Regions from separate parts of the Caldalkalibacillus uzonensis genome, predicted to be linked through region 1. Evidence: riboswitches for the same ligand, from Rfam matches in the RefSeq annotation. Region 1 holds a riboswitch; each other region holds the start of a gene.

Region 1 (5,508 bases):
GTCCGGTAGACAAAGCGTTGACCCATATATCTGGCAGCCACGATCAGTGTCGGAATATTAAGCATGATAAATGTGAGCCAGATGGGGATATCACCAATGTGATTCACCATGATGGCAATGGCTGTAATCCCCCCATCCACCAGCTCATTGGGTGCCAAAATCAATTCCAGTCCTGCGGCGACAATAACAGAACCAACAGTTAAAACCAGGTAGTCTACCAAGCGTTTCATCATTCAACTCCAGTTACTATATATTTTCACTTCTTTAATTTCTATGTATATTATAGCATGCACAGAAACCAGAAGTGCCAAGTGTTTTTCAGTCATTACTCAAATAGAGTCTGCCAGGTTTATGCCGCGCCGGTGGCGGAAGTCAACCCTTTGGTAATAGGTGTGGGCAACCAAAAGATTAGGACCGTTGCACTGGGCTTGGGGACAGCAGCATTTGATCGGCTGGAAGGCTGGATGCTCTTGCCAGCGTGCAAAACAGGAAGCAAAGGAGTCCTCTTCCACATGACCAAGTGGACCGACATCCCCAAAGTCTGTCACGGTCACTTCCCCGGTAAAAATATTACAGTTTAAGCGGTTGTGTCCATCGGGGTCATTGCGTACCGTTGTATTGGGTGTGCTGTAAATGCGTTTAATCAAGGCCAGATCCGCTTCGTTTCGACTGCAAGCATAGAAGGGCAGGGTGCCAAACAAGATCCACAGGTCCGGATCACGTTCATCCAACAGCCTGTGATAGGTCTCTCTTAATTCATCCAAGTTAAGCACCTTCATGTCCCGGGCAAAGTCGCTGGGGTACAAAGGATGTACTTCGTGGCGCTGGCAGCCCATCTCTTTGATCAGATGATGAATTTGTCCGATTTTATCCCGAGTAAAGGGGGTTAACAACGATTCTGCTGAGACAAACACTCCTTTCTTTGCCAGTGTTTTGGTGTTATCCACTAACCGCTGAAAGGTTTTTTCCGCTTGGGCCAAAGAAACCTGGTGTGTGTGATGGACATAGGCAATCTGGTAAAAGTCTTTCGCATGGCGGTAGTTGTAAGAAATATGCAGTACATCTAAATAAGGTAAGATAGCCTCATAGCGTTCCAAGTCCAGGGTTAAGTTGGAGTTGATCTGGGTTTGCGCTCCCCTTTCCTTGGCGTACCGAAGCAAGGGTACAATGTAGTCAACAATCATTTCTTTATTATACATAGGTTCCCCGCCAGTAATGCTGAGGGTATCCAGTGTTTCCACTTCATCCAGGCGTTTGAGCAATACATCCACAGGAATGCGTGCCTCAGCCTCTTTCATTGTTAACACATCGCCCACGGCACAATGTTCACAACGGAGGTTGCACAGATTGGTCACGGTAAATTCCACACTGGTCAGGCTGTTGGTCCCTTGTTCCAACCGGCGAAACAACGACTCCCACGGGTCAATCTCACGCTTGCGAGGGAGCAAGGCGTGTGCGTTGACAGGGCTCGTCACCCTTTTTATGTCTTGTTTTAACATGCCGATTCCTCCTTATCCTTCTTAATTTAACGATAGAAGGTCTGTTTCGTCAATGACTGATTGACATCAGTCCTCATAAAGGTTATGGTTATACTAAAGGAAAAAAGGGAATATGAGTATCAAATTCGGCTAGGGGTGCCCATTTGGGCTGAGAGAGACCCTTATGACCTGATCTGGATCATGCCAGCGTAGGGAAGTCGAATCTGGTGTTAGACTGAGCCTGATTCCACTTTCTTGCGCAGAAAGTGGTTTTTCTATTTTTAGGAGGTATATACCATGAAAGACTTTTCACTCTATGTCATTACAGGAGAACAATTTTACCCGGAGCGGAACTATCTTGAGGTCATTGAAGAGGCAATTAATGGTGGAGCTGACATCGTACAGCTGCGGGAAAAAAAGAAAACCAAAAGAGAACTGCTGGATATGGCCAAGCATCTCAAAGACTTATGTGTACGGTACGATGTACCCTTCATTGTCAACGATCATGTAGACATTGCCTTGGCCGTTGATGCAGATGGCGTTCATTTGGGCCAAGATGATTTGCCATTGGAAGAAGCGCGAAAAATCCTGGGCCCAGATAAAATCATCGGGATCTCCACTCACAAGTTGGAGGAAGCCAAGCGGGCGGAGGAAGGAGGGGCTGATTATATAGGTGTTGGCCCTGTCTTCCCAACCATTACCAAAGAGGATGTCGTTGACCCGGTTGGCCTGGAGTATGTGCGGGAAGTCGTGGCGCATATCCGTATTCCTTTTGTGGCCATTGGGGGCATCAAGCTGCATAATGTGGATCAGGTACTGGAAGCAGGGGCGGAGCGCATTTGCATTGTTAGTGCCATTGTCGGAGCGGAGGATGTGCAAGGGGCAGCCCGTGCCTTTGCCAGCAAGATTAAACAGGTCAGGAAGTAAGCAATGAGGCTAATAGTGCAAGTATACATGTCCATGCACGAGTTAAAAGGAAGTGAGAACGGTGAAAACGCTCATTGTGAACGGTAAAGAAACAAATGTGGCATGTGAGTCCCTCGAGGAATTGATAGAACACTATCAATTAAACAAAAGCCATGTGGTAGCCGAAGTAGATGGTCACATTGTGCATCGCTCCGAGTGGGGCCAATACAAATTGAAGCCTGGAGCCAAAGTTGAGCTGGTTCATTTTGTAGGAGGAGGTTAGACCATGCCAGACAAAGTATCGATCGAGCCCATGTTGAAAAATGATCCGCTGGTCATTGCCGGAAAAACTTTGCGTTCCCGTTTTTTCCTTGGCACCGGCCGCTTTCCCAATCCGTACATCCAGAATGAAGCGATTAAGGCGTCGGGGGCAGAGGTGTTGACCTTTGCCATTCGCCGGGTAAATTTAGAGTATCCTGATGAAGATGCCATTCTGCAACATTTGGAAGGGATGTCATTTACCTATCTGCCTAATACCAGCGGCGCCAAAACAGCCGATGAAGCAATCAGAATTGCCCGTCTGGCCCGGGCCTCGGGACTATCAGATTGGATCAAAGTGGAGATCAGTGTCAACGAAAAAACACTCCTGCCCGATCCGGTACAGACGCTCAAAGCAACAGAACAGCTGGTGAAGGAAGGATTTGTTGTTTTACCGTACACTTCAGATGATCCGGTGCTGTGCAAGCGGCTGGAAGAAGCAGGTGCAGCTGCAGTGATGCCGGGAGGGGCGCCGATTGGGACAGGATTAGGTATTTTAAATCCTTATAACTTGGGTCTCATCATTGAAGAGGCCAATGTGCCCATCATTGTCGATGCCGGTCTAGGTTCTGCTGCAGACGTGGCCCAAGCCATGGAATTGGGCGCTGCTGCGGTACTGATGAATACCCCTGTTGCCAAAGCCAAAGATCCGGTTAAGATGGCCCGGGCTATGAAATTAGCGATTGAAGCGGGGCGTTTATCTTACCTGGCCGGAAGAATTCCCAAAAAGAAATATGCCACAGCCAGCAGTCCGCAAACCTTTATGCTGAAGTAGGGGCCTTGATCAGCACACAAAGAGAGTGGGGAAGCAAATGGAAACAATGACAACAGCCACAAAAACTGGATCACGATTATCATCTCCTCTGGCTAACGTTTCATCCCACTCCCCGCTGATGATTGTGGGCGGGGGTGTGATCGGACTTAGTATTGCCTTTGAATGTGCCAAGCGGGGGATTAAGGTGACAGTAGTGGAAAAAGGAATATGCGGGGGACAAGCGACAGGGGCGGCAGCAGGGATGCTGGCCCCCTATTCAGAAATCGGGGAGGACCCGGATGATTTTTTCACTCTTTGTCAGCAGAGCTTAAAGCTGTACCCTGACTGGCAGCAAGAAGTGCGAACCGTCTCCGGCCAGGATTTTGAATACAGTGAATCGGGCAGTTTGCATCTGGCTTTCCATGAAGCAGATGAATTGGCCTTGGAAAGCCGCCTGGAGTGGCAAAAGGATTGGCATGTCCAGGCCGAAATCGTACGCGGCGAAGCGCTCTTCCGCCTGGAACCCCATTTAACCAAAGCAGCAGTGGCCGCTGTGTACTATCCTGATGAACACCATCTCTATGCGCCGGATTATGTTAAAGCCCTTCAAACGGCGTGCCAAAAGCTTGGTGTTAATCTTGTCCAGGAAGCTGGTGAGGTACGGTTTAAAGCCATTGAACAGGATGGAGTGCTGTTGGTAACGGAGCAAAAGGGCATGTTCAGTACCGATCAATGTGTGCTGTCCAGTGGTGCTTGGACCTCTTTTTTTGAAGGGGATGTGCATGTGCGGCTGCCTGTGGTTCCAATCCGCGGGCAAATCTGTGCTTACCAGCAAGGTCAAGAAAAAATCAAGCACATTATTTTCTCCAGTCAGGGATATGTGTTAGCCAAAGGCAACGGTACGATTGTGTGCGGCGCATCGGAAGATATTGCCGGCTTTGACACGTCTACCACAGAAAAAGGAATAGACCGTCTTGTAAAATGGAGCCGTCATCTCTTTCCTTTTTTAAAGGAGAAGGACCCCTTTCACCGCTGGGCAGGTTTGCGACCGGCCACCCAGGATGGGTATCCGCTCTTGGGCCGTCTCCGTCACATGCCTAGTGTGATTGTGGCCAGCGGCCATTACCGCAACGGTATATTGTTAAGTCCCGTAACAGCCAAGGTCATTGCCGATGTGGTGGAAGGACGCCAGCCAAACGTCAAGATAGATATGTTTGATCCACACCGTTTCCAGTAGATATCTCTGAACAGAACAGGTTTACTTTTAATCTGACAAGAAAGGATGAGCGAGGATGGTTTATCGTGCCCTGACCATTGCCGGATCAGATAGCGGCGGGGGAGCCGGCATCCAGGCCGATTTGAAAACTTTTCAAGAACTAGGTGCTTACGGCATGAGTGTTATAACAGCCCTGACAGCCCAGAACACCCAAGGTGTGCATGGCGTCTATCCCCAGACAGTTGAGGCGGTGGAGGCCCAGTTGGAAGCGGTTCTTAGTGACATCGGAGTTGATGCGGTCAAAACCGGGATGCTGTTTAGTGCCGAGATTATTGAAGCGGTAGCAGGCAAATTACAGGACTATCAAGTGAATAACATTGTTGTGGATCCGGTGATGGTGGCCAAGGGAGGCCAGTCATTGCTTCAAGAGGAGGCAATCGAGGCTTTGCGCACAGCTCTTATCCCACTGGCCACTGTCATTACGCCTAATATCCCTGAGGCAGAAGTGCTGATTGGAGAAAAAGGGATCCGGTCGTTGCCAGACATGGAGGAGGCGGCCCGGAAGATCCATGAGCTGGGTGTGCAGTATGTTATTTTAAAGGGCGGCCATCTGCAAAATGAAGAGGCAACGGATGTCCTCTATGACGGTGAGTCCTTTACCTATTTGCCGGCCAAGCGGGTAGCCACCAAGCATACCCACGGAACGGGTTGCACCTTTGCCGCTGCCATAGCCGCCGAATTGGCCAAGGGACAATCGGTGCCGGAAGCTGCTAAGGTGGCCAAAGCATTTATTACATGTGCCATTGAGCATGCTTTGGAGGTCGGTCAAGGCATTG
Region 2 (5,508 bases), on a different contig from region 1:
TTGAACGGGCAGCAGAACTGCGTGATCTGATCCTGGAAATGAAAGCGGAATTGGAAGGATGATGAAGATGAGTAACCGATCCATTTATGTCAAAGGAGCCAGGGTGCATAACTTGAAAAACATTGATGTGACGATCCCCCGCAACCAGTTCGTGGTTTTGACGGGGTTGTCCGGCTCAGGCAAATCGTCACTGGCTTTTGATACCATTTACGCCGAGGGGCAGCGGCGCTACGTGGAATCCCTGTCCGCCTATGCCCGCCAATTTTTGGGACAAATGGATAAGCCGGATGTGGATGCCATCGAAGGTTTGTCCCCGGCCATTTCCATTGATCAGAAGACGACCAGCCGTAACCCCCGGTCCACTGTAGGTACGGTCACCGAGATCTATGACTACCTCCGTCTGCTGTTTGCCCGCATCGGTCGGCCCCATTGTCCCACGCACGGCATCCCGATCACCTCACAAACAGTAGAGCAGATAGTGGACCGCATTTTGGAGTATCCTGAACGGACCAAGCTGCAAATTCTGGCTCCTGTGGTTCGCGGGCGTAAGGGTGAGCACGCCAAATTGTTGGAGCAGATTGCCAAACAGGGTTTTGTGCGGGTCAGGGTTAATGGTGAGGTGCGTGATCTGGCTGAGGAGATCAAGCTGGAGAAAAATAAGAAGCATACCATTGAAGTGGTGGTAGACCGCATCATTGTCAAAGAAGGGATCGCCTCCCGCTTGGCCGACTCCATTGAAACAGCCCTGGACATTGCCGAGGGTAAAGTGCTGATCGATGTGATCGGTGAGGAAGAATTGCTGTTCAGCTCCAACCTGGCTTGTCCGGAGTGCGGTTTCAGCATGGAGGAATTGGCTCCCCGCCTGTTTTCATTTAACAGTCCGTATGGGGCTTGCCCCCACTGTGACGGACTGGGCAGCCGTTTGGAAGTGGACCCGGATCTGGTCATCCCTGACCCGAGCCTGTCCATTAACGAGGGTGCCATTGCTCCTTGGGAAGGGTCAAGCTCGCCCTATTACGAACAATTGCTGGCTTCTGTGTGTGACCATTTTGGCATAGACCGTGACGTTCCCTTTAAAGATCTGCCACAGAATCAACAAGAACTTCTGTTGTATGGCAGTAATGGGGAGCGCTTCTATTTCCGCTATGAAAATGAGTTTGGCCAGGTCCGTGAGCAGCACGTCCCCTTTGAAGGGGTGGTCCATCAGGTGGAGCGGCGCTATAAGGAAACAGGTTCGGACTATATTCGTGAACAGCTTGAAGCGTACATGAGCAACAAGGCTTGTCCAAACTGTAAAGGGGCCAGGCTGCGCCCCGAAGCATTGGCCGTCACCGTGGGCGGCAAAAATATTGATTATGTGACCCGCCTGTCCGTGGCCGAAGCGAAGCAGTTTTTCGCTTCTCTAACCTTGACGGAGAAGGAGCAACATATCGCTCAGCTCATCTTGCGCGAGATAGAGGAGCGTCTTGGCTTCCTGGTGGATGTCGGCCTGGACTATCTGACCCTGAACCGTTCGGCCGGCACCTTAAGCGGGGGCGAAGCCCAGCGCATTCGTCTGGCCACCCAGATCGGCTCTAAATTAATGGGGGTTCTCTATGTGCTTGATGAACCTTCCATCGGCTTGCACCAGCGGGACAATGACCGCTTAATCCGCACGCTGGAACAGATGCGTGATTTGGGTAACACCTTGCTGGTGGTGGAGCATGATGAGGATACCATGCTGGCCGCCGACCATTTGATCGATATCGGGCCGGGAGCCGGTGCCCACGGCGGACGGGTGGTGGCCCAAGGGACACCGGAAGAGGTGATGAACAATCCCAACTCCTTGACCGGCCAGTATTTAAGCGGCAAAAAATTTATCCCCCTTCCGGCAGAACGGCGCCAGCCCAACGGCAAATGGCTGGAGATTCATGGGGCCAGGGAAAACAATCTTAAAAATGTTAACGTCAAGGTGCCTCTGGGGGTGCTCAGTTGTGTAACCGGCGTCTCTGGCTCTGGCAAAAGCACACTGGTCAACGAAATACTGCTTAAAGCCTTGATGCGGGAATATTACCGCTCCAAAGTAAAGCCTGGTGAGCATCAGGGGATTAAAGGCACAGAACATCTGGACAAAGTGGTCAATATTGACCAGTCGCCGATCGGGCGCACGCCCCGTTCCAATCCAGCCACCTATACAGGCGTGTTTGATGATATCCGAGAGGTGTTTGCCCAAACCAATGAAGCGAAAATGAGGGGATACAAAAAAGGACGCTTCAGCTTTAACGTCAAGGGAGGGCGCTGTGAAGCGTGCCGGGGAGACGGGATCATTAAGATTGAGATGCACTTTTTGCCCGATGTGTATGTGCCTTGTGAGGTGTGCAAGGGCAAGCGTTACAACCGGGAAACACTGGAGGTCACTTACAAAGGTAAAACCATTGCTGATGTGCTAGATATGACAGTGGAGGAAGCGCTGGAGTTTTTCCAAAACATTCCACGTATCAAGCGCAAGCTGCAAACCTTGCAGGATGTCGGCCTGGGTTATATGCGCCTGGGCCAGCCAGCCACCACATTGTCCGGGGGAGAGGCGCAGCGGGTGAAGCTGGCTTCCGAATTGCACCGCCGCAGCACGGGGCGTACCTTGTACATCTTGGATGAGCCCACTACCGGGTTGCACATCGAAGATATCCGCCGCTTACTTGAGGTATTGCAGCGCCTGGTAGACAATGGAGATACGGTACTGGTAATTGAGCATCATCTGGATGTCATTAAGGTGGCCGATTATATCATTGACCTGGGACCTGAAGGAGGCGACCGGGGGGGAGAGATTGTGGCCACCGGCACGCCGGAAGAGATTAGCCGTGTCCAACGCTCTTATACGGGTCGCTATCTAGGGCCCATTCTGGAGCGGGACCGGCAGCGGATGAACAAAAAAGAGACAGTGAAAACATGATAATAAAATCGGGTACGACCGTTTATCCGTGTGACACTGATTGGTGGTCACACGGATTTTATTAATAGGGTTGAATTACCAAACTTTTTGCGATATACTCATTTGTGTAAAATTAATAATATTGTTACTAGGGGTGCCTGTGAGCCGGGCTGAGAAAGGAACGCGATGAAGTTCCTTAACCCTTTGGACCTGATCTGGGTAATGCCAGCGTGGGGAAGTAAGCAGCGGATGCAGCACGTTTCAGTGTGCTGAGAGGTTGTGGCAGCGCGACCGAATGAACACAAGCCGGGTCCATATTCAGGACCTGGCTTTTTAGCTTGCTGCAAAGTGTTTTAAACGATGACCAGCATATACTGATGTGCTGCCCGTCAGCTTGAATGACCCGGATCATGTCCTCCTTCACCACAATTAAAAAGGAGGCTTTTATTATGGTAAAAGATGTTCAACCACGTATTTCGATTCCATCATTTCCGGGCAGTCGTAAAGTGTATGTACAAGGCTCCAGACCAGACATTAAGGTTCCTATGCGAGAAATTGAACAAACACCGACAATCAAGCCAGAGGGGGAAGAAAAAAATCCTTCTGTCAGAGTGTATGATACAAGCGGGCCCTATACGGATCCAGAACAGCAAGTGGATCTCAGTAAAGGGCTCCCTCCACTACGGAGAAATTGGATTTTGGAGAGAGGGGATGTTGAAGAATATGAAGGCAGGAAAGTAAAGCCCGAAGATAATGGCTATCGTTCGGTTGATCATAAGCAGGCCAGTGATCAGCTTCAAGGTTTGGCCAGAAAGCCGCTGCGGGCAAAGAAGGGCAAAATCGTGACACAACGCTATTATGCCCGGCAGGGAATCATTACGCCAGAAATGGAGTTTGTGGCCTTGCGTGAAGGGGTTTCTCCAGAATTTGTCCGGGATGAAGTTGCCCGGGGCCGGGCGATTATTCCAGTCAACATTAATCATCCTGAAAGTGAACCTATGATCATTGGACGTCATTTTCATGTTAAAGTGAATGCCAATATTGGCAACTCGGCCGTCAGCTCATCTATTGCCGAAGAGGTCGAAAAAATGACTTGGGCTATTCGTTGGGGAGCAGATACGATCATGGATTTGTCTTCCGGCCAAGACATTCACACGACCCGGGAGTGGATTATCCGCAATTCGCCTGTTCCTGTTGGTACGGTACCGATCTATCAAGCCCTTGAGAAAGTAAACGGCAAACCCGAAGCATTAACATGGGAGATATACCGGGACACGCTGATTGAACAGGCTGAACAAGGAGTAGATTATTTTACGATTCATGCCGGCGTACTGTTAAGATATATTCCACTGACTGCAGGCAGGGTGACAGGCATCGTTTCCCGGGGAGGTTCCATTATGGCAGCATGGTGTTTAGCCCATCATGAAGAAAATTTCTTGTATACCCATTTTGCAGAGATCTGTCAGATCCTGAATCAGTATGATATTGCCGTTTCTTTAGGTGATGGACTGCGGCCAGGATCTATTGCCGACGCCAACGATGAAGCCCAGTTCGCAGAATTGGAAACACTGGGTGAGTTAACAAAAATGGCTTGGGAATATGATGTTCAGGTTATGGTAGAAGGTCCGGGACATGTGCCCCTGCATTTGCTTAAAGAAAATGTGGATAAACAAATGGACATATGCCAAGAAGCGCCATTCTATACATTAGGTCCTCTGACAACGGACATTGCTCCCGGCTACGATCATATCACATCTGCTATTGGTGCAGCAGTTATCGGATGGCACGGAACTGCAATGCTGTGTTATGTCACTCCTAAGGAGCACCTTGGTTTGCCTAACAAGGATGATGTACGTGAAGGTGTCATCGCTTATAAAATTGCCGCTCATGCAGCTGACTTGGCCAAAGGCCATCCCAATGCCCAAAAAAGAGATGACGCACTGTCAAAGGCACGTTTTGAATTTCGGTGGAAGGATCAGTTTAACTTGTCACTTGATCCGGAACGGGCCAGGGCCTATCATGACGAAACCCTCCCCGCTGAAGGGGCAAAGACAGCTCACTTTTGTTCCATGTGCGGACCCAAGTTTTGCAGTATGAAAATCACTCATGATCTGCGCGAGTATTCCCGGACAAAAGGTTTGGAGATAGATGAGGCGGTCCGAAAGGGATTAAAAGAAAAGGCGGAAGAATTTAGGGATAGGGGAAGTCAGCTCTATAAATAACCATATTGTATGCAGTGAAGGGCTCGGTCAAGGGCCCTTCACAGTTTTATCTTTACGAATAATATATTGGGCGCTGCAGTGAGGGCATGTCACCTTCACTTTGCCTAAAGGAGATTTAAAGGAATATAAGCAAACCTGGCAATCCATCCGGCGTACCAGCACCACCTTCACCAACAACAGATAAAGGACGTAGATGCATCCCCCGAACAGAATAAGAGAGGGAAGCAGTGCCAACAGCTCCATAAAAGTCCCCGCTTTCCCAAGAGTAGATATCTTTACCAGCACATAGCTTGCGTCGGCAGCTTAGTGCTTGTTCCATATCTATGACAAAAAGGGACAAAATATCCTCAGCAAGGGATTAAAGTATCCTGTTTTCAC
Region 3 (5,508 bases), on a different contig from region 1:
GAGCTCCCAGGGCCAGGGCAGGCAGGGGGTTAAAAGGGCGGTCAAACCCAAAGCGGTGAAGGGTGTCCACGAAGGTCTCTTCACCAAGATGCATGATCGTCTTGACTGCATAGATATTGTCTGAACGGGCAATGGCCTGTTCCAGGGTGATATAGTCATTGGCATAGTGGTCATTGAAGTTGCGGGGGGTATAAGTGGCCCGCCCGTTATCGTAGGTAAAGGTGGTCGGCTCGCTTTTCATCAGCGTTACCGGGGTAAAGCCGTGTTCCAGAGCAGCATAGTATAAAAAAGGTTTAATGGAAGACCCCGGATGACGTTCAGCCAGCACCCGGTTAAACTGGGACTCCCCATAGTCCCGTCCCCCCACCATGGCCTTGATATACCCCGTGCGAGGGTCAAGGGCTAAAAGTGCGCCTTGTAAAGGCCGGTCAGCGGGCATATGTTTCTCAAACAAGTTTTCGGCCAGACGTTGCATATCGGCATCAAGGGTGGTGTAAATGTGCAAACCCCCGTGATCAAAAACGTCTTCTGTAATGCCATAGCGCTCCAGCGCCTGCTGGCGGACAAAATCCCGGAAATAAGGGGCCAGATTGGCATCTTGGCGGTGTTCTTCGGCGGAAATAAGTGATAGTGGCTCGGCTGCCGCTTCCTCCCGTTCGGCCGTCCTGATATAGCCCTGTTCTTCCATCAGGCGTAAGATCAGCTCCTGCCGTGATTTGGCATTATCGTAATTCAGCCAAGGGGAATAATAACGCGGCCCTTTGGGGATGCCGGCCAAGAGGGCGCTTTCTGCCAGAGTCAGCTCTCTGGCTGACTTGCCGAAATACAGATTGGCGGCCGCTTCAACGCCATAGGCGGAATGCCCGAAATAGATTTGATTTAAATAGTGCTCCAGAATTTGTGTTTTGGACAGGTGCAGTTCAAGTTGAATGGTATATAGTGCTTCTTTCAGTTTTCGCTCCCATGTTTTGCTGTGGTCCAGGTATAAATTGCGGGCCAACTGCTGGGTGATGGTACTGGCCCCTTCTGTATAGGCACGGCTCTGGATATTGGCCACGATGGCACCGCCAATACGTTTGGGATCAAAGCCAAAGTGTTGGTAAAAGCGCTGATCTTCCACAGCAATAAACGCTTGCAACAAGTGAGGGGGCAGTTCTTCGATCGGGACAAATGTCCGGTTTTGGCCTTGATAGATTTGGTCAATGATTTCCCCGTCAGCAGAGTAAATCGTCGTTGTCTCCTGAATTTGAAACGGGGGCAAGGGCTGTGAGCGTAAATATAATAAACTTAAGAGCAGAATAGAGGACAGCAAGATGGTCATGATAAATGTAAACAAAAGAACTTTGGTCAGCCATTTCAAAAAGCGGACCAGCCACGATTCATGGATGACTTCCATTGGCAATCCCCCCATATGTTGCGATATGTGACGACTAAGTGATACTGCTAACAGTATGGGGAAGATCAAACCGTTTTATACGAATAAGAGACTTGCATTTTTAGAAAGGTTGGCTATAATTGCTTTGTTGGTGACGAAAAACACAAGGGGTGAATAAGGAGTGGAATTGTGGTTTACCGAACTGCAAACCAAAGCACACGGTATCACTACCAAAGTAAAGCAAACGTTACATAGTGAAGAGACAAAATATCAACAACTTGATGTTATAGAGACTGAAGAATTTGGCACCATGCTCGTTTTGGACGGGATGGTGATGACAACCGATAAAGATGAGTTTGTCTACCATGAAATGATGAGCCACGTCCCTTTGATGACCCATCCGCAGCCTAAAAAAGTGCTGGTGGTTGGCGGAGGTGACGGGGGAACGATCCGGGAAGTACTGAAACATCCCAGTGTAGAGAAAGCGGTCCTGGTGGAAATTGACGGCCAAGTGATCGAGTACTCTAAAAAGTTTCTGCCCAATATTGCCAAAGAGCTGGATAATCCTCGTGTAGAGGTGCTGGTAGATGACGGATTTATGCATATCCACCAGCATAAAAACGCATACGACGTCATTATGGTCGACTCCACCGAGCCGGTCGGACCGGCAGCCAAGCTGTTTGAAAAAGGTTTTTATCAGGGAATTTACGAGGCTTTGACTGCGGATGGGATGTTTGTCGCCCAAACAGACAACCCCTGGTTTCACGGGGACTTGATCCGTAAAGTGTTTGCCGATGTGAAGGACATTTTCCCCATTACCCGCTTGTACACTTGCAACATTCCCACCTATCCCAGCGGAATGTGGACCTTCACCATCGGCTCCAAAAAGTATGATCCTTTAAGCGCGAGCTTGCCGGGACAACTGGACTTTGAAACCAAATACTACACGCCTGAGGTACATCAAGCGGCGTTTGCATTGCCCAAATTTGTTAAGGATTTAATCGAGTAGGCCTTGGTATAGGAACGGTCCCCACATTTTCATCCCGGGGATAAGATGAATCAGGATTTTTACAGACAGGGCCTGAAGGAGGATGACCATGCGTTTTGATGAAGCCTATTCGGGGCAGGTGTTTATCGCCAGCCATCCTCATTATGAGGAAAGTGAAGCGGTGATCTATGGCATGCCTATGGATTTCACAGTCAGCTTCCGGCCAGGATCACGCTTTGGTCCAGCCCGCATCAGGGAAGTGTCTATCGGTTTGGAAGAGTACAGCCCCTATTTGGACCGTCATCTTCAAGACATCCGCTTTTTTGATGCCGGAGATATTCCGCTGCCTTTCGGCAATCCGGCCCGCAGTTTAGACATGATTGCTGACTTTGTGCGCAAGGTGCTGCAGGATGGCAAATTTCCCCTGGGCCTGGGCGGAGAGCATCTGGTTACCTGGCCCATCATTCAGGAAGTCCAGTGCCGGTTTAAGGATGTTTATCTCATCCATATCGATGCCCATGCCGATTTGCGGGAAGAGTATGAGGGTGAGCCGCTCTCTCATGCCACGCCCATCAGAAAAGCATGCCAGCTGTTGGGGCCGGAGAGGGTCTATTCGTTCGGTATCCGTTCCGGAACACGGGAAGAATTTCAGTATGGGCGGGAATCCGGCATGCATTTTTACCCCTTTGAAGTGGTCAAACCATTAAAAGAAGCACTGCCCTCAATGGCCGGAAAAAAAGTTTACGTGACCATTGACATTGATGTGTTGGATCCTGCTTTTGCCCCGGGAACGGGCACAGCTGAAGCAGGAGGAATCAGTTCCACTGAACTCTTGGAAGCGATCCATTTGCTAGCTAAAGCTGATGTTGATATCGTGGGTGCGGATCTGGTGGAGGTGGCACCTGTGTATGATCCGACAGAAAAAACACAGATTGTCGCTTCCAAGCTGGTACGAGAGATGCTGCTGGGCTGGGTCAAATAAAACTGCTGTGCTGGGCAAAATTTAAGTTCAAAAGGTTAACTGGTCCCTCAACGTCAGGGTTGTGTCAAGTGATTGATGCTATGCTATAATAGAGCCAAATCCCATATATTGACCTGTTCCACTAGGGGTGCCCGCAGGCGGGCTGAGAGGGGCAGTTGCCCCAACCCTTTGAACCTGATCTGGGTCATGCTAGCGGAGGAAAGTGGAACAGAAATGGCCTTTCAGGTTGTCCATACATGGGGTCAGCTGTTGGCAATCTGGTATGGATACATTTCTGTCTCGACCACTCCTCCTTTGGAGTGGTTTTTTATGTAGTTACACTTAAAATGGAGGGGAGAATGATGGAACGAGAACGTCTGCTTATTATGGTGGAAACAGCTGTTATGGCTGCTGTAGCCTATGTATTCAGTTTTATTAAATTTGGAGCGTTATGGGCCTACGGAGGCTCAATTTCACTGGTTATGGTACCGATCTTTGTACTGGCTTTGCGCCGGGGATTGACGGCAGGTTTGATCGCTGGACTCATTGTGGGTATCATAAAGGTAGTGCAGGGTGGTTATGTGGTGCATCCCGTGCAGTTGGTGCTGGATTATCCTTTGGCTTACGCCCTGTTGGGAACAGCAGGTCTGTTTGCCCTTCATAAGACCCGCGCTTCCGGGAAAATGATGGGGTTGGCTGCAATTGGCATTGTGCTGGCTTCAGGATTGCGTTTTCTCAGTCATTTTATCTCTGGTGTGGTATGGTTTGGGGCTTATGCCCCTGAAGGAATGCCTGTGGCCACCTATTCTGCCTTGTACAATCTGTCCTATTTATTACCAGAAATGATCATTAGTTTAGTGATTATGATTTTATTGATCAAAATGCGTCCCCAACTTTTCAAAGTTAGGTGATGAGATGCGTGAAAAACAATCAGTGATGTTAAATATTCATGTCCAAACTTTTGAACACGGTCAACCGGTGGATGAGCAGGTTGAAACAGTGCCGGGAATGTTGTATCGCAAAGGAAAGGTCTATTATCTCAAATATATAGAGCATAGTGAAGAAGGCCCCATTAATACGACGTTGAAGCTGGAGGAAGACCGGTTGACGGTGATCCGTCATGGCGCGGCCAGCATGAACCATGTGTACCGGCCGGGCACCACCACACGAGGCATCTACCATACGCCGTATGGACCGTTACACATGGAGACCCATACCACCGCCTATCGGTTTAAACCGCTGGCCACTATCTCAGAACAGCAAGGGGAACTGCATTGGGCTTATTATTTGTCTCTTAATGGCAATGGCGTAAGTGATATCCACTTTACCCTGACGCTCACAGCCAGGGCGCCATGATGAGTGACAACTGTGTCGCCGCCTTAGCCCATAACGGCTGACGGTATAACTGCTCAGGAAGAAGGGGCTTACAGTCCTTTAAATCCTGCTTAAAAATGGTTTCCATCCGTTGGCAAATATGACGGTCATAAATAAACAACCCGGCTTCAAAGCTGTAATAAAAACTGCGCCGGTCCAAATTAACACTGCCGATATTGGCGATATAATTGTCCACTAAGGCAATCTTGGCATGGTAAAAACCTTTCTCGTACAAATAGATTTCCACGCCAGCGGGCAACAATTGTTTGTGAAAATGGAAGGAAGCATAGTGGGCCAGAGGATTGTCTGTCCGTTTGGGTACGATCAGCTTAACTTCGATCCCTCTTTTTCTGGCCTGTTTCAAGGCCTCGATCATTTCCTGATCGGGGACGAAGTAGGGGGTGCCCAGCCAGACCCGCTCTTTGGCCGCACAAATCACTTTAAGATAACTGTCCTTGGCCATGGAGCGGGTCATATCCGGACCGCTGGGCACCACCTGGGCCAAGATGGTTCCTTGATCATGCTGCTGGGTTTCTTCTGTGGTAAACGTGGGGAAAAACTGCTCGTTTTCCTCCAGCAATTCCCCTGTGGTATAGTACCAGTCTGTAGCAAAAATACGCTGCATAAGTAATACACTTTCCCCTTCAATCAACAGGTGCACATCTCGCCAGAAGCCTGTATTGGGGTCACGATGTACATATTCATCCCCTACATTCAAACCCCCCGTAAAGGCAACGTTGCCATCAATCACCACAATTTTGCGGTGATTGCGGAAGTTCATGTACGGCAAAAAGCGCAGCCGGGGAGGGG
Region 4 (5,508 bases), on a different contig from region 1:
GATATTCCTCAGCCATTTGTCTAAGCTCAAATTGCGGGTTTAACCATGATTGTACAGCCTCATCAATGACCTCGATGATATCATTGACCCTCATCCGCTTTAACCCACGTTCACGATTAACTTTAATCTGCTCCATAATCAACTTCAGCTGTTCAGGTGTTAACTGAGGCACCTGAAGGGAAATGTCCTTCCCGTGATGAGAAAATACAAGGGTTTTTCTTGCTAACGATCGCTGCAGATCCTCTGGCAGATTACAAGGCAAATAAAAAGAGTCTATAGTCGGACTCATGCTTGTCTCCCCTTTGACTGCGACACCTATAAAAAATAACTACATCTGTCTTGACGCAAGGAACTCCTCTACGGCCAAAGAACATCCCTTTGCTTCAGCTCCTGTTGCCCTGCCCAACAGTTCAAAGCCGTTCAGTGTAGATCTGCCCATATCTTCTGTCATGATGGCTAGAACCGAGTTGAGATTGGCCAGATCATAATGGACAATAATGCCTTGTTCACCGCAAGGTTTAGGTTTATAAGTAACTGGATCGATCACCAAGGTTCTAACCCAGTGAGGTGGTACCTTTACATTGTTCACACTTTCGGTCTGATTGGCGGTATGATCTGCGTTAACTGCATGATACAGGTTTTGGTCATAAAACTGGGAGCTTAATTCTGTCATGCCATACATGTTAACACAATACGCTTCAGGTATGGAGAATAAGATGCTCATCTCTTGCTTAAACTGGTGCGGCAAAATCTCTCTGGACCGTCCTTTGGCTCCCCCGGTATCCATCACCCTGCTTCCTTGAGGCAGCTTAAAGGTTAATCCCTCTTGTTTACAATGATCTAAAAAATGAATAAATGAAAAGGTCGCTCCTATCACAAGGACAGGCTCATCCTTTTGCTCACTCGCTCTTAACATATCGATAAGCAAGTCCAAATCAAAATGGTTACTCTGAACCACATAGCGGCTATCCTCAGTTCCGAACATATCTAGCGCCAGCCTTAAATAATGAGCTAAAGAAGAATTGGGCATATCTTCTTCAGGAGGGAATAAAATGGCCATTTTGATTTGTTCCCTATCCGGCAAGATATTTGGTTTAAAGTAACGTTGCATCGACAAATCATAAATGTCTAAATCCCGATGATAATGTTTCCCCTTTTTTGCTGGGTTCGTCGTCCCACTGGTCATAAAAATTGCTTCCGCTTCTTCTATCGGACAAGCTGACAAAATGGCTTCTTTAAAAGCGTTAATCGGTACAGCTGGTATCTCGGTAAAGTGTTTGACGGAAACAGGGGATACCCTGCGTTTGCGGCAAAATTTCCGAAAAGCCTGATTATGCTCATATTGAAAAGCAAACAAAGACAAAGCCAACTGATTGAATTCTTCTTCTGAAGCTTGATCCTGTAATATAAAATCCCTCACCTTTTCTTTTATTGATGAATAGGCTTCATTCATACACACACCTTCTTTCTCTCATATAAAGCAATTAAAAAACCACTTCTTAATCGAGAAGTGGTTAATCGTAAAATACATGGCTTGTATACATATATCTTACATCAACCACTTCCCTACGCTGCTATGATGCAGTTCAGGTTCAAAGGGTTCTAAGGCTAAACACCTTAATCTCAGCCTGATTCGGCTCCCCTAGTGGTTATATCTAATATTTAGTTTACTTAAGCTTATCATAATCAAATGGAATGTCAACACATCCCCCCTCATGGGTGAAAAATATTCAGTTTTTAAAGTATTTATATAAACAAACCTCTATGTAAGAAATCGTATAATAAAACTTAAATGTTAAAGCGTTCGATTTGCTCATACTGATGGTATTTATATAATATATTCCTTTGTCTTTCTCCAATCAGATCAAAGTGTGGATATCTTGGATGTCGGTCAATCCATTCGGGGGCTAAACCTTCCTTATTACCCCAGACAATCAATTTGTCTATGTCTGCACAACCGACTTTGGTCACTGTTTTAATATGAGGGTACTTAGGGTGAACCCAATAATGAGTAATAAAAGCAATTTCCCCATTTGCAACCTTGTGTTTCCAAATGTCTAACTCTTTTCTGTTGATGCCAAAAGCCATATCTTCATTCACCCACCGTATAACTTTATCATACTGTTTCCACTTTCATTACTCACGAAGGAGAATATTGAGCATTATAGCTGTGATTGTATTATAGCTGATCTATCATTAGAATGGAATTTTTGGAGGAACAGGGGGCAAAACAGATGCAATTGAGAGGCATTTAAGGTAAAGTGAGACATATATATGATCACAAAATGTTTTGAAGGGTGAGAAAAATGGTAAAAAGGTTTCCTCCACAGCTTGCCGGCCAGACGGTGTTGCCCGTGATCGCGGCTCCCATGTTTCTTGTTTCCAGTCCCAAATTGGTCATTGAAAGTTGTAGAGCTGGCATCATTGGCTCATTCCCTTTGCTCAATGCCCGGACGGCACATATTTTAGAGGACTGGATGCAAAACATAATTGAAGAACTGGAAAAAGCACGCCGGGAAAATCCGGAGCGGCGTGTGGCTCCCTGGGCAGTTAATCTTATCGTGCATCGCACGAACAAACGTTATGAAGAAGATTTAGAACTGATTAAAAAGTATCAGCCTCCGATTGTGATTACCTCTCTGGGTGACCCGGCCCCTGTTGTCAATGTTGTACATACATATGGCGGGCTTGTTTTTGCGGATGTGGCCAACCTTGTTCATGCCCGAAAAGCAGCCGAAAAAGGGGTTGATGGACTTATCCTCGTCTGCAACGGGGCTGGCGGGCATGCCGGAACAATTAACCCCATGGCCTTTATGGGTGCAGTTAAGGAATTCTGGGACGGTATCACTATTCTTGCCGGTTGTATTTCCAGCGGCCAAGATATTTTGGCAGCAGAAGTACTCGGTGCAGATTTTGCCTACATGGGAACGCGTTTTATTGCCACGCACGAAAGTTTTGCCAACTCAGATTATCAAAAAATGCTAATAGAATCCAGCGTGGAAGATCTTATTTATACTGATGCGTTCAGCGGAGTGAAAGCCAATTATCTCATTCCCAGTATTGTCAGAGCAGGGCTTGATCCCGCACATTTGAACAAAAAGGAAACCGTCGACTTTTCCAAACTGAACCAGTCTGAAGCAAAAGCCTGGAAAGACATCTGGTCCGCGGGACAAGGGGTCAGTACCATTAAAGAGGTGCTGCCCGTTGCCGAATTGGTGGAAAGACTTCGAGCAGAATATCAGCAGGCACTTGCCTCTTTATGTTCTAAACGTTCAAACTAAATAAATGAATTAATGTTAACGTTGTCATGAAAAAGTCACTTCCTTTTGGAAGTGACTTTTTCATCAGGATAATCACTTACTGATAAACATTTGTGTCCAGTAATGACCGTTTTCATTGTAGCCCACACCAATGTGCGTGAAATTTCCATTTAAAATATTGGCTCGATGTCCTTCACTATTCATCCATGCTTGAACAACGGCCTCAGGAGTTGGCTGACCCTGGGCAATGTTTTCGGCTGCTGCATTAAACGAGATACCGAAGTCTCTCATCATATCGAACGGTGAACCGTAAGTAGGGCTAGTATGGGAAAAATAATGATTGGCTTGCATGTCATTGGACTTTTCGCGCGCAACGCGATTCAAAGCTGCATCCGTTTGCAAGTCTGACAATCCATTCCTTCTTCTTTCAGCATTTGTTAATTCAATGACTCGGGCTTCAATCTCACTTACACCCTCTGCTACTTCCGGCTGAGTTGTGGTTTCCGGCTGTTCACGCTGCTCAGGCTGCTCTTGTGCGGGCGCTTGTGGTGGCTGCTGTGGCGTACCTTGTCGCAGTCTTTGTACAATATCTTCCGGTGTCAGCCTTGTTGTACCTTCTGGGACCAGCCGAGCAACCTGTTCTGGTGTCAGCCGTTCTGCACCTTCTGGTATTAATCGGGCGATTTCTTCAGGGAGTAACCGGGCAATATCTTCGCGAGTAAGCCGAATATCCGCATGTTGTCCATCAACAATGATGAAGTCATATTTGGCATGTTGAATTTGAACAGGTTTCGTATGAGGAAATTGGTCACTGGGTATTGTTGTACTTTCACTTGATATTTGGCCAAGCGGCCCCTCGGAAGCCAATGGCTCTTCTTTCGCCTGCAGGCCTTCAATATAGGCATCATCAATAATCCTTGAATCTTGTGCCTGATCACCTGCATTGGTACAGGCAACAATACTCAGTAAAAGTAAGCTGGCAACGTATAAAGGTATCCAGTTTTTGCTCATGATCAATGCCCCTTTTTTTGATATTTGATTTACCATTATTGTTTCATGTTGTTAACAAAGTATATGTGTCAATTATTTCTAAAAGGGGCATTAAAAAGCTAAGCCCTGAAAAACCAGGATTTACTTTTTTGTGCATGTTTATATATTTTTTAATGCATCAGCAATTGGTGTCTCACCTGATATAATATCAAAACCCCGCCTAAAGGTATGCTCCTCGTTAAGTGTTGCAACAATGGTGGCTGCGACGTCCTCACGTGGAATCGATCCTCTCTCAAGTTCTTCCCCGGCAGAAATTTTTCCTGTTCCCGGTTCATTAAGCAGGGCACCTGGGCGGATAATGGTATAATTGAGCTGAGTGGACATCAGCATTCTATCTGCATAATGCTTTGCTGCAAAGTAATGCTTAATCCCCTCCCACCATTTCTCCCTGATATGGGCAGAAAGAGCGCTGACCATAATAAACCGTTTGATTTCTGCCTGTTCGGCTGCTTCTATCGTTTTCACTGCTCCGTCAAGATCGACAAGTATCGTTTTATCCGCCCCTGTATGACTACCCGATCCCGCCGTAAAAACAATTGCTTCACATCCCTCTGCTGCTTTCGCTATTTCCTCGACGCTGCCTTCCAAATTGGCTACGACGGTTTCTACGCCTTGTTCTCTAAAGGTCACCGCTTGTTCCTCTTTTCTGACCATCGCACGGACATCATGTTCTTCGCTGTTGCTTAATAAGCGAACGAGATGCCGGCCAATCTGCCCCTTTGCTCCAACGACCAACACTTTCATCACTTACACTCTCCTTTCGCTGGTTTATTTTGAGTACATTCTGCTTCATACTATTGGCAAAATGCTTTCATCCTATCCAATTTTTTTGATTAAGCTGAAAAAGCTTGGCAATCATCACTTTTGGTTTACCGGTGATTGTTTAGTGTTCAAAGGCTCTAACATGGCTTCGATTTGTTCCCGTTGATTTTCAAAGTAAGGGGGTAAGGCCAGATGTTCACCTAAATGATCAAACGGCTCATCCACTTCGAAACCTGGGCCGTCAGTGGCTAATTCGAATAATATTCCATTGGGTTCTCTAAAATATAAGGATTTAAAATAATAGCGCTCGACAATGCCCGAATTGGGGATTCTTAATTCTTTCAGCAGTTCAGCCCAGTGCTTAAGTTCCTCTCCGTCTTCAACCCGAAAGGCCACGTGATGCACACTGCCGCGCCCTTGGCTTTCACGTGGCAGA

Evidence for each region. A riboswitch is a leader RNA that binds a small molecule or an ion and turns the genes downstream of it on or off. The one in region 1 is predicted to bind thiamine pyrophosphate.
Region 2: another riboswitch for thiamine pyrophosphate. It lies ahead of thiC (phosphomethylpyrimidine synthase ThiC); the one in region 1 lies ahead of thiE (thiamine phosphate synthase).
Region 3: another riboswitch for thiamine pyrophosphate. It lies ahead of thiT (energy-coupled thiamine transporter ThiT); the one in region 1 lies ahead of thiE (thiamine phosphate synthase).
Region 4: another riboswitch for thiamine pyrophosphate. It lies ahead of J2S00_RS01005 (LuxE/PaaK family acyltransferase); the one in region 1 lies ahead of thiE (thiamine phosphate synthase).

Annotation. Positions count from the first base shown of each region.
Region 1 is NZ_JAUSUQ010000013.1:38,529-44,036, reverse strand. Features, by position in the region: gene J2S00_RS15480 (YitT family protein) at 1-230, opposite strand, end outside; gene yfkAB (radical SAM/CxCxxxxC motif protein YfkAB) at 330-1,499, opposite strand; TPP riboswitch at 1,621-1,711, shown strand; gene thiE (thiamine phosphate synthase) at 1,776-2,405, shown strand; gene thiS (sulfur carrier protein ThiS) at 2,467-2,667, shown strand; gene J2S00_RS15460 (thiazole synthase) at 2,671-3,477, shown strand; gene thiO (glycine oxidase ThiO) at 3,524-4,693, shown strand; gene thiD (bifunctional hydroxymethylpyrimidine kinase/phosphomethylpyrimidine kinase) at 4,749-5,508, shown strand, end outside.
Region 2 is NZ_JAUSUQ010000021.1:14,573-20,080, reverse strand. Features, by position in the region: gene uvrB (excinuclease ABC subunit UvrB) at 1-62, shown strand, start outside; gene uvrA (excinuclease ABC subunit UvrA) at 68-2,929, shown strand; TPP riboswitch at 3,049-3,162, shown strand; gene thiC (phosphomethylpyrimidine synthase ThiC) at 3,358-5,130, shown strand; gene J2S00_RS18170 (hypothetical protein) at 5,158-5,373, opposite strand; gene motB (flagellar motor protein MotB) at 5,505-5,508, opposite strand, start outside.
Region 3 is NZ_JAUSUQ010000007.1:98,542-104,049, forward strand. Features, by position in the region: gene J2S00_RS10505 (transglycosylase domain-containing protein) at 1-1,396, opposite strand, end outside; gene speE (polyamine aminopropyltransferase) at 1,557-2,384, shown strand; gene speB (agmatinase) at 2,473-3,345, shown strand; TPP riboswitch at 3,459-3,563, shown strand; gene thiT (energy-coupled thiamine transporter ThiT) at 3,687-4,235, shown strand; gene J2S00_RS10525 (YwiB family protein) at 4,240-4,680, shown strand; gene cls (cardiolipin synthase) at 4,661-5,508, opposite strand, start outside.
Region 4 is NZ_JAUSUQ010000001.1:202,243-207,750, forward strand. Features, by position in the region: gene J2S00_RS01000 (acyl-CoA reductase) at 1-172, opposite strand, end outside; gene J2S00_RS01005 (LuxE/PaaK family acyltransferase) at 329-1,453, opposite strand; TPP riboswitch at 1,547-1,654, opposite strand; gene J2S00_RS01010 (hypothetical protein) at 1,789-2,088, opposite strand; gene J2S00_RS01015 (NAD(P)H-dependent flavin oxidoreductase) at 2,307-3,281, shown strand; gene J2S00_RS01020 (CAP domain-containing protein) at 3,354-4,271, opposite strand; gene J2S00_RS01025 (SDR family oxidoreductase) at 4,410-5,054, opposite strand; gene J2S00_RS01030 (ring-cleaving dioxygenase) at 5,169-5,508, opposite strand, start outside.